Regions from separate parts of the Rossellomorea sp. LjRoot5 genome, predicted to be linked through region 1. Evidence: predicted binding sites of a transcription regulator. Region 1 holds the regulator's gene; each other region holds the start of a gene.
What was found. Region 1 encodes Rex, which represses fermentation and respiration genes when NADH is low (regulators of the CRP and FNR family bind a similar motif). Its sites were predicted from a motif close to TTGTGAAATATTTCACAA; they were not measured.
Positions count from the first base shown of each region.

Region 2: a site for Rex is predicted at 1,762-1,779, ahead of ACSQ2E_RS16350 (L-lactate dehydrogenase). Genes of this name have one in related genera too.
Region 3: a site for Rex is predicted at 1,237-1,254, ahead of cydD (thiol reductant ABC exporter subunit CydD). Genes of this name have one in related genera too.
Region 4: a site for Rex is predicted at 1,294-1,311, ahead of ric (iron-sulfur cluster repair di-iron protein). Genes of this name have one in related genera too.

Region 1 is NZ_CAXUQN020000001.1:4,193,340-4,196,624, reverse strand. Features, by position in the region: gene ACSQ2E_RS21350 (ABC-F family ATP-binding cassette domain-containing protein) at 1-1,286, opposite strand, end outside; gene ACSQ2E_RS21345 (redox-sensing transcriptional repressor Rex) at 1,478-2,155, shown strand; gene ACSQ2E_RS21340 (twin-arginine translocase TatA/TatE family subunit) at 2,210-2,380, shown strand; gene tatC (twin-arginine translocase subunit TatC) at 2,396-3,163, shown strand; gene ACSQ2E_RS21330 (YdiK family protein) at 3,179-3,285, opposite strand, start outside.
Region 2 is NZ_CAXUQN020000001.1:3,208,611-3,211,895, forward strand. Features, by position in the region: gene ACSQ2E_RS16335 (NCS2 family permease) at 1-379, shown strand, start outside; gene ACSQ2E_RS16340 (histidine phosphatase family protein) at 438-983, opposite strand; gene ACSQ2E_RS16345 (GNAT family N-acetyltransferase) at 1,079-1,615, opposite strand; gene ACSQ2E_RS16350 (L-lactate dehydrogenase) at 1,951-2,901, shown strand; gene ACSQ2E_RS16355 (hypothetical protein) at 2,990-3,285, shown strand, end outside.
Region 3 is NZ_CAXUQN020000001.1:3,204,433-3,207,717, forward strand. Features, by position in the region: gene cydD (thiol reductant ABC exporter subunit CydD) at 1-1,208, opposite strand, end outside; gene ACSQ2E_RS16330 (M20/M25/M40 family metallo-hydrolase) at 1,371-3,014, opposite strand; gene ACSQ2E_RS16335 (NCS2 family permease) at 3,256-3,285, shown strand, end outside.
Region 4 is NZ_CAXUQN020000001.1:993,880-997,164, forward strand. Features, by position in the region: gene ACSQ2E_RS05065 (hypothetical protein) at 1-121, shown strand, start outside; gene ric (iron-sulfur cluster repair di-iron protein) at 516-1,223, opposite strand; gene ACSQ2E_RS05075 (Crp/Fnr family transcriptional regulator) at 1,392-2,087, opposite strand; gene ACSQ2E_RS05080 (TIGR04053 family radical SAM/SPASM domain-containing protein) at 2,124-3,245, opposite strand.

The DNA.
Region 1 (3,285 bases):
CGGATTTCTTTCTCCATCTTCATCGGATACTCGTCCCATAGCTCATTTAAGACCGTCTTGTTCGAGGATAGTTCGGCTTGTTCCTGATCATAGTAACTGATGGACACATTGGAACCGAATTTAAATGCGCCTTCCAAAGGGTGTAGTTTATTCACCAATGTTTTTAAAAGCGTCGACTTTCCGATGCCGTTTGGACCGACCAGTGCGATACTGTCTCCTTTTTTGACAGAGAAATCGATATGGGAGGAAATCGTCTCGTTTTTCCCGTAGCCAATGGTAAGGTCCTGGACGTGCAGCACGTCATTCCCACTTGGGCGGTCGATTTGAAATGCGAAGCTGGCAGATTTCTCATCCCCGAGTGGGCGGTCCATCCTATCCATACGCTCCAGTTTTTTTCGCCGGCTCTGTGCCATTTTCGTAGTGGAAGCCCTTGCGATGTTCCGTTGAATGAAGTCTTCGAGCTTTGCGACTTCTTGCTGCTGACGTTCGAACATTTTGAGATCTTTCTCATAGTCCTCTGCTTTTTGTTCAAGATACCTGCTGTAATTCCCCAGGTATTTCTTACTCCTGTTACGGGAAATCTCATACACTTGATTGACGACGCTGTCTAAAAAGTAGCGATCATGGGAAACGATCAAGACGGCTCCTTCATAGCTCTGCAGATACGATTCAAGCCAAGATAACGTTTCGATATCCAAGTGGTTGGTCGGCTCATCAAGGATGAGGATGTCAGGCTTGGTCAGTAGAAGCTTACCAAGGGCCAAACGGGTTTTCTGGCCGCCGCTCAATGTGGATATCTTTGTTTCGTAATCAAAATCGGCGAAGTTCAATCCGTGAAGGACGGAACGGATATCCGCTTCATACTGATAGCCGCCGGAATCTTTGAAGAGAACCTGGAGTTGATCGTATTCCTTCAATACCCGTTGATAGACATCCTCTTGCTCATATACTGAAGGATCGGCCATTTGCTGCTCCAGTGATCGTAATTTCTTTTCCTGCAGTTTCAATTCCTCAAAGACGGTCAGCATCTCAGACCAGATGGATAGATCAGATTCTAGACCCGTATTTTGGGCAAGATACCCGATGGAGACGCCCTTTGGCTTAGTGATCTCCCCGGAATCGTAGGAGAGGTGACCTGCAATTATTTTTAGAAGAGTCGACTTTCCTGCGCCATTACGGCCGACAAGGGCAACGCGATCTCTAGTCTGTATTTCAAGTTTAATATTTGATAGGATATTATCTGCACCGAAGTTCTTTGTTAGTTGATTCACTTGTAAAAGAATCATGACGTTTCACCTCTATTTCATAGTGCTAGTGTACCGTATTTGAGAGGGGAACGGCAATAAATCGACTATTAATCTTCGTACACTTAGGATAAAATATAGTGTATGATGAGTAGTAGAGTTTAATAAATTCTGGATGCTTTCAATTTTGGAAGCGGTATCAGAGGTTTTGAATAGATGTGGGGGAATACAATATGAACCAGGATACAACGAAAATTCCACAGGCAACGGCCAAGCGCCTTCCGCTATATTATCGGTTTATCAAGAATCTGTACTCATCCGGTAAGCAGAGGGTTTCATCGAAGGAATTAAGTGAAGCGGTGAAAGTTGATTCTGCTACGATCCGCAGGGACTTTTCTTATTTTGGTGCATTGGGTAAAAAGGGATACGGCTATAATGTCAATTATCTGTTATCCTTCTTCCGTAAGACACTGGATCAGGATGCCCTTACGAAGGTTGTGCTGATCGGGGTGGGGAATCTTGGTACAGCGTTTCTTCATTATAATTTCATCAAGAATAATAATACGAAGATCGAAATGGCTTTTGAGGTGGATGAAAAGAAGGTCGGGACTCAAATCAGCGATGTACCCGTTTTTCATTTAGATGATTTAGAAGAGGGTCTTGTGGGGCATGATATTGAAGTAGCGATTCTGACGGTGCCGGCATCTTCTGCTCAGAATATCACAGACCGATTGGTTTCTTCGAATATAAAGGGGATACTGAATTTCACCCCTGCGAGATTGACGGTGCCTGACCATATCCGCGTCCATCACATCGACTTGGCGGTGGAACTTCAGTCACTCGTTTACTTCTTGAAGCATTATTCAGAGGATGACACGGAAATGTCACAAGATGGAATCATAACAGAATAGAAAATTCTTCATATTTACGTTATGATAGAATGGTAAAAGAGGAGGTGTCTCATTATGCCAGGTCCAGGTAGCCTCGTATTAATAGCAGTCGTTGCTTTACTTATTTTCGGTCCTAAGAAACTTCCGGAATTAGGAAAAGCGGCAGGAAATACATTGCGTGAATTTAAAAATGCAACAAAAGGCTTAGCAGATGATGAAGACGAAAAAAATAATAGTGCTAAGTAGAGTAGGATGAACGCCATGAGTCAAAGAGACATGACAGTTTATGAACATATAGGAGAATTGCAAAAACGACTCATGTTTGTAGTCGTTTTCTTCTTGTTAGCAGTTGTTGTAAGCTTCTTTCTTGCGGAACCGCTGATCAGGTACTTACAGCATGCCGATGAAGCGAAAGAATTAACCATGAATGCCTTTCGTATCACAGATCCTCTCAAGATCTATATGGAAATGATCATGTTCATTGCTTTGATCATGACATCCCCTATCATTCTCTTTCAAGTCTGGTCTTTTGTCAGTCCGGGTTTATACGAAAGAGAAAGAAAAGTGACGCTTAGTTATATTCCAGTTTCCCTAATCCTTTTCTTAGGTGGATTGTCATTTTCTTATTTTATTTTGTTTCCATATATCGTGAAATTCATGATGGGTTTATCAATGAATCTCAATATAGAACAAGTGATCGGAATAAACGAATATTTTCATTTCTTATTCCAGATCACGATTCCTTTTGGTTTTCTCTTTCAGTTACCCGTAGCCATGCTTTTTCTTACACGGTTAGGTATCATCACGCCGATGATGATGGGGAAGATGAGGAAAGCAGCCTACTTTATCTTATTGGTCATCGCGGCTCTTATCACGCCACCCGATATTGTGTCTCATCTAATGGTGACGGTACCGCTGTTCATACTATATGAAATCAGCATCTGGATCTCCAAGATCGGATACAAAAAGGTATTGGAAGCGGAGCAGAAGCTTGAAATGGAACAGTACGAGGACAAAAATAAGGATTGATCAAATGATCAATCCTTATTTTTTGTTCTTTATTTGTTTTTTAATTTTGAAATGCAGCATAATCATCCTTAACCCGGAACCGAAGTCCAGGGTCGCAAGAAAGATGAGCATATACGTGAAAA
Region 2 (3,285 bases), 980 kb from region 1:
AGGTGTTTCGGCAGGGGGAAGAACGGGATTAACTACCTTGACCGTATCGATCCTGTTCATCGCTTCCGCCTTTTTCGGACCATTGGTCAGTTCCGTGTCAGGGATCTCAGCCATTACGGCTCCTGCCCTTATCATCGTGGGCAGCCTGATGATGGGCAGCATCTCTCAAATTAAATGGGATCAGTTGGATGAAGCCTTCCCAGCATTCCTCATCATCCTGAGCATGCCCTTAACATCCAGCATCGCAACGGGGATTGCACTGGGATTCATTTCTTATCCTTTACTTAAAGTAGTGAAAGGACAATGGAAACAAGTCCATCCTCTTGTTTATATCTTTGCTGTCCTGTTCTTCTATCAGCTGGCATTCCTGCCTCATTAATTTATAATAGAACTTTTAAGACCGTTCACAGTGAACGGTCTTTTTTTATGGGCTGCGATTATATTCTTGATACACTCTCGAGATTTCTATCTTGGAATGTTAAACAGTATACATCCGGCATCTCAAGCTCTCTCCAGAATTCCACACCATATTTCCCATCAAAATAATTCATGATCAGGACCATAATATTTCCGTGGGTTCCAATCACCACGTTTTTACCATTATATTCTTTCAATATTTTAAATATCCCATGTACCCCCCTCTTTTGAGCGGTAAGGTTCGACTCTCCCCCTTCTAATGAAAGGGACGGATCTGCCCAAACCGATGAAATGGCTTCCTGAAAATTTTTCACGGGTACTGATGATAGAGTGCGTTCTCTCATCTCTTCTACTAATTCGATTTCCTGATTGATATGTCGGGCTATACCTTCTACTGTTTCCATGGCTCTTTTATAAGGACTGGAACAAACGACATCAATCTTTTCTTTTATTAGTCGTCCGGTCACATTGAGTGCATCCCGTCTTCCTTTTTCAGACAATGGCCTCGTACGCTCTTCAGAGGTATAAATCGAGTGGGCATGCCTGACCAGATATAATTTAGTCACGTTCATACACGTTCACTCCTTTCTCTTTGCCACCATAAATAGGACCGCTCTGTTTGAACAGCCCCTGACTATTCGATATGTACTACAACATTAAGTTACTCGGGTATGAACTCCATCAACCAGGAATCATGGTATACCCCTTCATGAAGCTCATGCTCCCGCAATATTCTTGCTTTACTATATCCACATTTTTCATAACAACGGATCGCTCTCGTGTTCCATGTCATCGGGTCCATCACGAGGCGGTGGACTCCCTCCTTCTGAAGCAGGTACTCCACCACAGCACGGATAAGCTGTGTTCCGACTCCTTTATTCCAATACCCTGCCTCCCCGATGAATTGATCCGTACCGTAAATCACTTCATCCAGATTCGTATAGCCGTAGCGTATCATCGTCTCATGATCGAGCTGATAATATTGGAGATAACCAATTTCAATTCCTTCATACTCAACAAGACAACTCATGACACCCCTATCCGAGAAGAATTTCTCCTCCACCATCTCGGGGGTGAAAGGACGGTCCCTTCCTTCATAAAATTCCAGGACCACGGGATCCGATAACCACCTTGAGAGCGTATACTTATCCCCATCCACTAACGGACGGACATTCAACTCCCCACTCTTCACATTCATACACCCACACCTCCATAAACAAACCTCTTCCTATATACATTCATCAGAGCCAATAAAAAACCCTTCTTTTTAGAGGGATGGACCTTGATTCCTAGGACCAGGTCCTAGGAATCAAGGTCCGTCCCTCTCCGATAACTTCGACACATTTGTGAATAATTTCACAAATATGTATGATATGATACGTTTATCAATAGAATATCAGTGCAAAACATGTTATGATCTATTTGTGAATAACTTCACAATATTAGCAGTTTCAATCCAATCCTCCCCTCGAATCATCAGGGACGCATGTTACCAATCGCAAGGACAAATTATAAAAGAATAGGTGATGACGTATGACAATCAAATGCACAAACAAAATAGCTTTAATCGGTACAGGATTTGTCGGTTCCAGTTATGCCTTCGCTCTTCTCAATCAAGGAATCGCCCATGAGCTTGTGATGATCGACCTGAATAAGGAGAAAGCCGACGGAGATGCACGTGATTTAAATCACGGTCTTGCCTTTGCTTCCCCGATGAAGATTTCAGCAGGAGATTATCGTGATTGTAAAGACGCTGATTTGGTCGTCATCACTGCCGGAGCAAATCAAGCGCCTGGTGAAACCAGATTGGACCTCGTAGAGAAAAATGTGAAGATTTTCAAAAACATCGTAGACTCCGTCATGAAAAGTGGTTTCAACGGAATCTTCCTTGTCGCGACGAATCCTGTCGACATCTTAACCTATGCCACGTGGAAATTCTCCGGCCTGCCGAAAGAGAGAGTCATCGGCTCCGGGACAATACTCGATACAGCCAGACTCCGCTACTTGGTTGGTCAGCACTTCGATATTGATACTCGAAATATCCACGCCTATATCATGGGGGAACATGGTGACACGGAGTTCCCGGTTTGGAGCCATACGACGGTTGGTGCAAGTCAGTTGAATGAACTGATTGATATGGAGCAGGAGAACGTCCAGAAAGAACTGGATGACATTTTTGTCAATGTAAGGGACGCAGCCTATCACATCATCGAACGAAAAGGGGCAACGTATTACGGAATCGCCATGGGACTTGCCCGGATTACTAAAGCCATCTTCAATAATGAAAACAGCATCCTGACCGTTTCTGCCCTTCTCGAAGGAGAGTATCAGGAACAGGACATGTATATCGGCGTACCGGCCATCATCAATCGGGATGGGATCCGAAAGGTTGTCGAACTTCCGTTGAATGAAAAAGAAAAGGCCCAGTTCTCCCATTCTGCACAAACATTGAAAAACGTCATGAGAAAAGCGTTGGAAACTTGATTCACCACCTTTTCCAAGCAGATTAGACACGCACGCCCACTCCCCCTCCTCATAAGATAAAGAGAATTCTTTATGAGGAGGTTCTTCTATGTACGATCACAGACAACTATTCCCCGGCTTGCCCGGTGGCGGATCCGGCGGCGGATTTCCTGGTTTTCCTGGGGGAGGACAGGGTTCCGGTGGAGGCTTCCCAGGCATACCTGGATTTCCAGGCGGCGGTGGAGGTTCTGGTGGCGGCGGCTTCCCAGGCATTCCGGGTTTTCCCGGTGGAGGCCAAGGGGCACCAAGCTCACCACCCCCTTCAGGCGGGCAGGGCGGACAAAACCAACCACCACCCGGTCCACCACCGAACTTCCAACCACAAAAAACGGCATTTCAAGGAAC
Region 3 (3,285 bases), 990 kb from region 1:
ACGTATTCGCCTCTTGATACTCCATTAATGAGGATATCTCCCTCTGAGGGATCAAGCAGACCCCCTATCAAATGAAGGAGGGTTGTCTTCCCTGCCCCACTCTGACCGACAATGGCCACTTGGCCCCGTGATGGGAAGACGGCGGTGACCCCTTGCAGGGCATATCCTTTTTCACCATAAGAGAACCCGAGGTTACGCAGTTCAATGGTGGGAGATTTCCCATTTGCGGACATTTCCCTATTCCCCCATTTGACCGGCTGATCCTTTTCCTGAAGCTCCTCCATGACCTTCTTAGCGGCGCCCATGCTTCCACGCCCGGTATGAAACGCATTCCCCAGCTCTTTTAAAGACTGATAGAATTCCGGTGCCAGGACAAGAACGAAGAAGGCGGTAAAGAATGGGATACTCTCAAAGACTACCAACTTCAGCCCCACCTCCAGGGCGATCAGGCCGATACTTAGCATGGAAATGAATTCAAGCATCAACGAAGACAGAAATGCCGTCTTCAATACGTCCATGGTCGCTTCCCGGAAGTCCAGACTACTTGATTTGATCTCCACTTTCTGTTGAGCTCCCCTCCCAAGTAACTTTAAAGTAGTCAATCCTTGAAGAGTATCGAGGAATCTTCCTGAAAAAGCGGTCAGCTTGTCCATCTGCTTCTCTGATTTCTTCTTGGTCATGACCCCGATGATGGCCATGAATAATGGGATGAATGGAGCCGTCACCACCATGATCAAACCTGTATACACATGCTCCGTGAAGATGGTGATCAACAGGATCAAAGGAACGATGGAGGTTTGAATCCTTTGAGGTATATACTGACTGTAATACCCGTCCAACCCATCGACCGCATCCATCATCGTACTGACCTTTTGTCCGGATTGACCCTGAATGGAGGCCTGAATCGGGTTTTTTGCCCATTTCTTTAACAGCCGTTCCCTCAAATCCTTCTTCACCGTTGCGGCCATCCTGATTCCTGTCTGTCCATTGACATATGAAAGGAAAGCTCTCCCCGTAAGAACAACAAGCAAGGCCCCAAGCATAGGGAGGACTTCCTGGAACTCAAGCTTCTCTATAAAAATTGCATTGACAATGCTTACGAGCAAATAAGCCTGTCCAACAACGACTCCCCCCATCAACAGGGACGCCCCATAAAGGGTGAGTGTTGATGCTCTTTGCTCTTTAGCCAATTGATTAAGCTCTTTCATCGCAGTTCTCAACTCCAATGTTAAAAGTTAGTGAAATATTTCACAATCTAATAACTTCATTATAGTAAACTTGTTCCCTTTATGCATCTTTTGGGATTGACCGTTTTGTGACAATTTTATAATAAAAAATAGAGAGAAAATAACCTCTCTACTTTTTCCATATCATATTTCCAGTAAGTCCTTCGTCACCCGCCTGATGATTTCCGGCAGTACGGAGAACGTATAGGGTTTATACACTCTTTCGGTCCACTGATGACCATCTTTCCCGTAGACTCCTATATTAATGGAGGGGATGTTCAGCTTTCTGATCAAGTCGATGGGCACCGGATACAGGTGATCGATGAGGGGCAGATTCTTCTTGAACACTTCAATATCTTCATCTTCTTCATGAAGAGAAAGAAAGCTGCCATCTGCGAGATAAGGGAAAAACCGTTTGATGACGAATTCTTCGCCTGTCTCATTGGATATATCTTCTAAGCAGGTTCCGAGCACCTCTCTCACCTTTTTGCCGTACTCATTTTCCTCATTCACAAAATTATGTGGTAGAAAAGGAGGAGCGAAGAACAGGATGACTCTTGGTGTCCGGTCGGGATCAAGATGCTGCAGGGCTTCCACCATCGTATAAGCAATCGTCCGCCTGTCCTCCCCTTCCATATCATGAAAGATTTTCTTCATGACAGGGTCCGGATCTAAGCCCCTTTCTTTCAGCCAGAATATATACTCCCTTAATGTAAGGACTTCCACTTCCCATGAAAATTCCCGTTCAGGGAATCCGTGATAATTCCGGTACTGTTCAAACTGCTTTTTGCTTCGCTCTTCCATTTCACTTACTACCTTCAAGGCGACCTTTTTCATATCGTACAGCACTTCCCGAGCCGTTCTTTCATATACAAAATAGTTGAAATAAAGAGAAGCGCTGAGAGGAGTCTGAACATTATACGTATGCTTATCATCTTTAAAATAGAGACATGAAGGCGGCAGGGTGAATTCACCCGGAATATCCTCCAAATAGTCAAGATTCTGATTGATTTCGAGATTGATCTTGGAAGCGATCACGGTCGGATCAATCGAAGTCAGGACATCCCCGACATGCGCTTCCCTTCCATATATATAGAAACTTGGCAGAAGCTTTCCAGCCGCTCCGGTATAGATGTATCGTTTACAATCACCGTCATAAATAGGCGAAATGAAATCCGTATTGATCGCTGCCAAATAGTCCATTCCTTCGTTTTTCAAGCGGTGGAGATCACTTAAAGCCGCAATCATCCCGGCATGCTCACTTTCTTCATCCCCATTGAAGAGGTAGAGTAAATTCCCACCCGGCTGTTTTTCACCTGTATGATATAAAAGATTCGCTAAATGGACGGCGATCCCGCTCTGCATATCCAAGGCGCCCCTCCCGAACAGCCAGTTCCCTGAAAGGGCATCTTCCTTTACCTTTTCTTCCCCTTCATAATCCATGAAGTACTTCTGCAGGAAGTCCGGATCATGGGCCATATCCTGGAGGGCTCCATAATCGTCGGTCCCCACCGTATCGTAATGGGCATGAAATACGACGGTTTTAGAGGCCGTCCCTTTCACAAGGGCAAAAACGTTCTTCCTTCCAATCGGATCGTTAGGGACTTCCTGGAGCCAGACTCTATCGGGATGATGCTTGAAATATGGGAACGAAGAGATCAGCTTATATATAAATAGAGCTTTCTCACTTTCTCCGATTGTACCGTTATAACTTTTCAGAGCGATTAAAGATCGTGTGATGAGTTCAATTTGTTCAGAAGTTGACTTATTTTTCAGTTGAGTATACATAGTACCGCCCCTTTCTTAAAGAAATATGAGCCTATGCGTGGTAAATCGTTCAATGCATGGGCATTATAGAAACTGATTCCTCTATAATTGATAACATCTTATCGAAAAAGGATGGGGTTTGGAAGGGGTTTCAAGATATTTTCTTAAAAATAATTCGGTACTTCCTATTGAAATTCGTTCTATTACCGAATATTATAGAAGTTGTGTGTTTTTAATGTTCGTTTTTATTGGAGGTTTTACAATGTTTAAATTAAAGGAACACGGCACGGAT
Region 4 (3,285 bases), 3.2 Mb from region 1:
TAACAACTATCTGATTGTGGAACAGGTTACACTCGGCTGGGGGTTCTGGACGATGGGGCTTTGTATCAGTATTTATATCGTGTATGACATGTTCAGTGAAAAATGGGAAGACTCTTATTAGAGCCTGTGATTATCGTCACAAATGGCAAGAAAGAGTGTGTGTATAATTAACGGTAATCGATCACAGCAACTAATAGAATAAGAGTTGGGCAATGGTGAAGCAATCTTGACATTACAATGTTATAGTGAAACACTTATGCTTCGAAAGTTGATTGGAGCGGAAGGTGCTCGACTCCTGCGGGAAACGCTGGACAGGTGAGACCCCGGAGGCGCAGCCGAGGAGGCTCACCGCCAGCCCCGCGGAAAGCGAGCACCTGGAGCGGAAATCAACCACTACTTACTACATCCCAATGAAAAATCCGAACGATTTCGATTTTCAAAAAAGAATTTCGAATGATCGTTCGGATTTTCTTTCAACTAAATACTTTTGTCCCAACCTCACTATTTATTCCAGATTACATCGTCTGTACAGCACGAGGGAAAAGAATATTATTTTCCAAGTGGATATGCTCGAATAAATCGGATTCCAGTTCTTCCAGACGCTGATATACAAGGCGGTAGGTCACGCATGCACCTGGAGGAGGAGTGAAATCATAAGTGACCTTTCGTATTTCTTTTATAATATCTCCTGCATGTTGATGCTCGTCTTCCAAAGCAGAAAGAATGGTCGATAATTTCTCCTTGTTTTCAGGCTTTGGATCCTCTTCGAATGCAATAAGGGCCGGGAAGTCTTCCGTTTCTTCTTTGATTGTATGCTGCTCAAGTTCAACCTTCAACTGGTTAAACAGTTTATGAATCTGTGCTAAATGGGGGTGCTGTGCTCCGTGAACGCGAAGTACCTTGGTCACATATGGAGTCAGTTTAGGCAGTTCTTCATTTAAGTAACGGTGATGTTTGCCGACGATATATTGAATCAACTCCGTGAGTGAAGCCTGTTCCCAGTTGATGGTGGATTCGTTCAATCTCTTGGCTTCCTCGTACAGTGCATTTAACTCGGTGAGGACTTCTTCTGACGAAAGGTTCCTTTCTTCGATCGCTTCAATTAAAGGGCGATTTCCTCCACAGCAAAAGTCGATTCGATTCGCCTTGAAAAAGTCGCTTGCTTTCGGAAATTCTGTGACGATATTCCCTATTATGGATGACTCTGTGAATATTTGTGTCATTTTAATCCCTCCATATTTGTCGTTTTACTTGTTTAACTGTCTTTATCATATCAACAACTGAACGAGACTTTCGTGATACATATCACAGATTAGAATGAAATTCATCACGGGTTAACTGAATTTTTGACAGTCATTCTCTTCAGAAAAGAGCACTCGTCCTGTCCGTGATCAATGAATGATTTCCTCTTTCAGTTTGTCGGGGTCGATCACATAGAACCCTTCTGCATCAAGCTCAATGAGATCTTTTTTCCTTAGCTGGTTAAGAGTTCTACTGACTGTTTCACGCGAGGTGCCGATCATGTTGGCGAGTTCTCTGTTCGTAAAATGGGTAGTGATTTTATACAGGTTTTCAAGCTTCACACCATTGGACTTTGATAGACGCAGGAGAAGCATAATGACCTGTTCATACGTATTGTGGAGAATTTTCTCTTCCAGGCGGCTTTGAAGATCGACAATTTTACCCCCTAGAACCCGGAATAACTTAATGCAAAGCTCAGGGTGTTGAATCAGGATTTTCTCGAAATCTTTAATGGGGGTGACGATGAGCTGCGCTTTTTTTATGACCTCGGCGTTTGCAGGAAATGTCCCTTGCCTGAAAAAACCGGCGTGAGGGAACATTTCACCGTCCTCAAGTACCGATACAATCTGTTCTTTTCCAGTGGCATCGGTTTTATAAATTTTCACGATGCCGGAGTGGATGAAGAAGACACGGTCGAGAGGTTCTTCCTGCATGAAAATAATCGAACGGGCATTGTATATTCTTGAAGATGAGATTGATATGATTGGCTGCAGTTCATCGTCGGATAACTCCTTGAATAGTGGAACGGTTTGCAGATGCTTTTTAATATCTTCTTTATTTAACATGAAGGGCTCCTTTCTGCGTTTGGACTATCAACATTATCACCATCTAAACACTCTTTTCCTCATGCTCTTCGGTATATACACGCATGCTGGTTCGCTTTCCATGTAATCGCCTGTCAGGGCATAGGCTCTTGAGCGGGAACCTCCGCACACGTAGCGGAATTCGCATTGTCCGCATTTCCCTTTATATTTATCAGGATTTCTCAGGTCTTTAAAAATAGGTGAGTGCCTGTAAATTTCGGATAGCGGCTGCTGCCTTACATTCCCGGCTTTGATGGGGAGAAGTCCGCTGGGATAGACGTCCCCGATATGGGAGATGAAGACAAATCCATTCCCGTCATTTATTCCTCTCGGTGCCCGTCCCAGACCATCAAATTGACCAGTTTTGCCTGAATGTAAAGCATCCTGATATTGAATCTTTTTTTGTTCATCTTTATTTTGTCTCATTTTTTCTGAGATGACCACACGTCGGTAATGCTGCGCGGCAGTGGTTTTTATATCGAAAGGCACCCGGAGGCTTAATTGATTCAGCCAGCGGAATACTTTTTCGTGCTCCACGGGTGAAATCATGTCTGCTTCTTTACCTCTCCCGATCGACACAAGGAAGAAGACACTCCACAACACGCAATTTAACTCCTCTACCAATTCGGCCATTTCTTCAAGCATGTCGACATTATAGCGGGAGATGACGGTGTTGATTTGAAGAGGAAGTTCAAGTTCGAGGATGTAGTTGATCGCGTTCATGGTCAAGTCGAATGAACCGGATGTTCCTCTGAAATGGTCATGTACTTCTGCTGTCGGACCGTCCAGACTGAACGCCCAGCGAGCAAGACCTACTTCTTTCGCTTTCTCAATGGACTCCTTGGTGACGTTGGGTGTTGCGCTTGGTGTCATGGAGACACGCACTCCTTTTTGAATCGCATAGGAAGCAATATCATATACGTCAGGCCGCATGAGCGGATCTCCGCCTGTGAACACAAGCATCGGGTTGTTCATTTCATAGATGTCATCTATCAGTTTTTTTCCTTCTTCAAAATCCAATTCAAGCGGATGCCGTTTGTACTGCGCTTCTGCCCGGCAGTGAAGGCAGTGAAGCTCACACGCTCTAGTTAATTCCCAAATGACGATAAATGGGTTTTCGTCGAAATTCATATCAAACATCATATTTCCTCCCGTCTTGCAATGATTGAAAGATTTATAT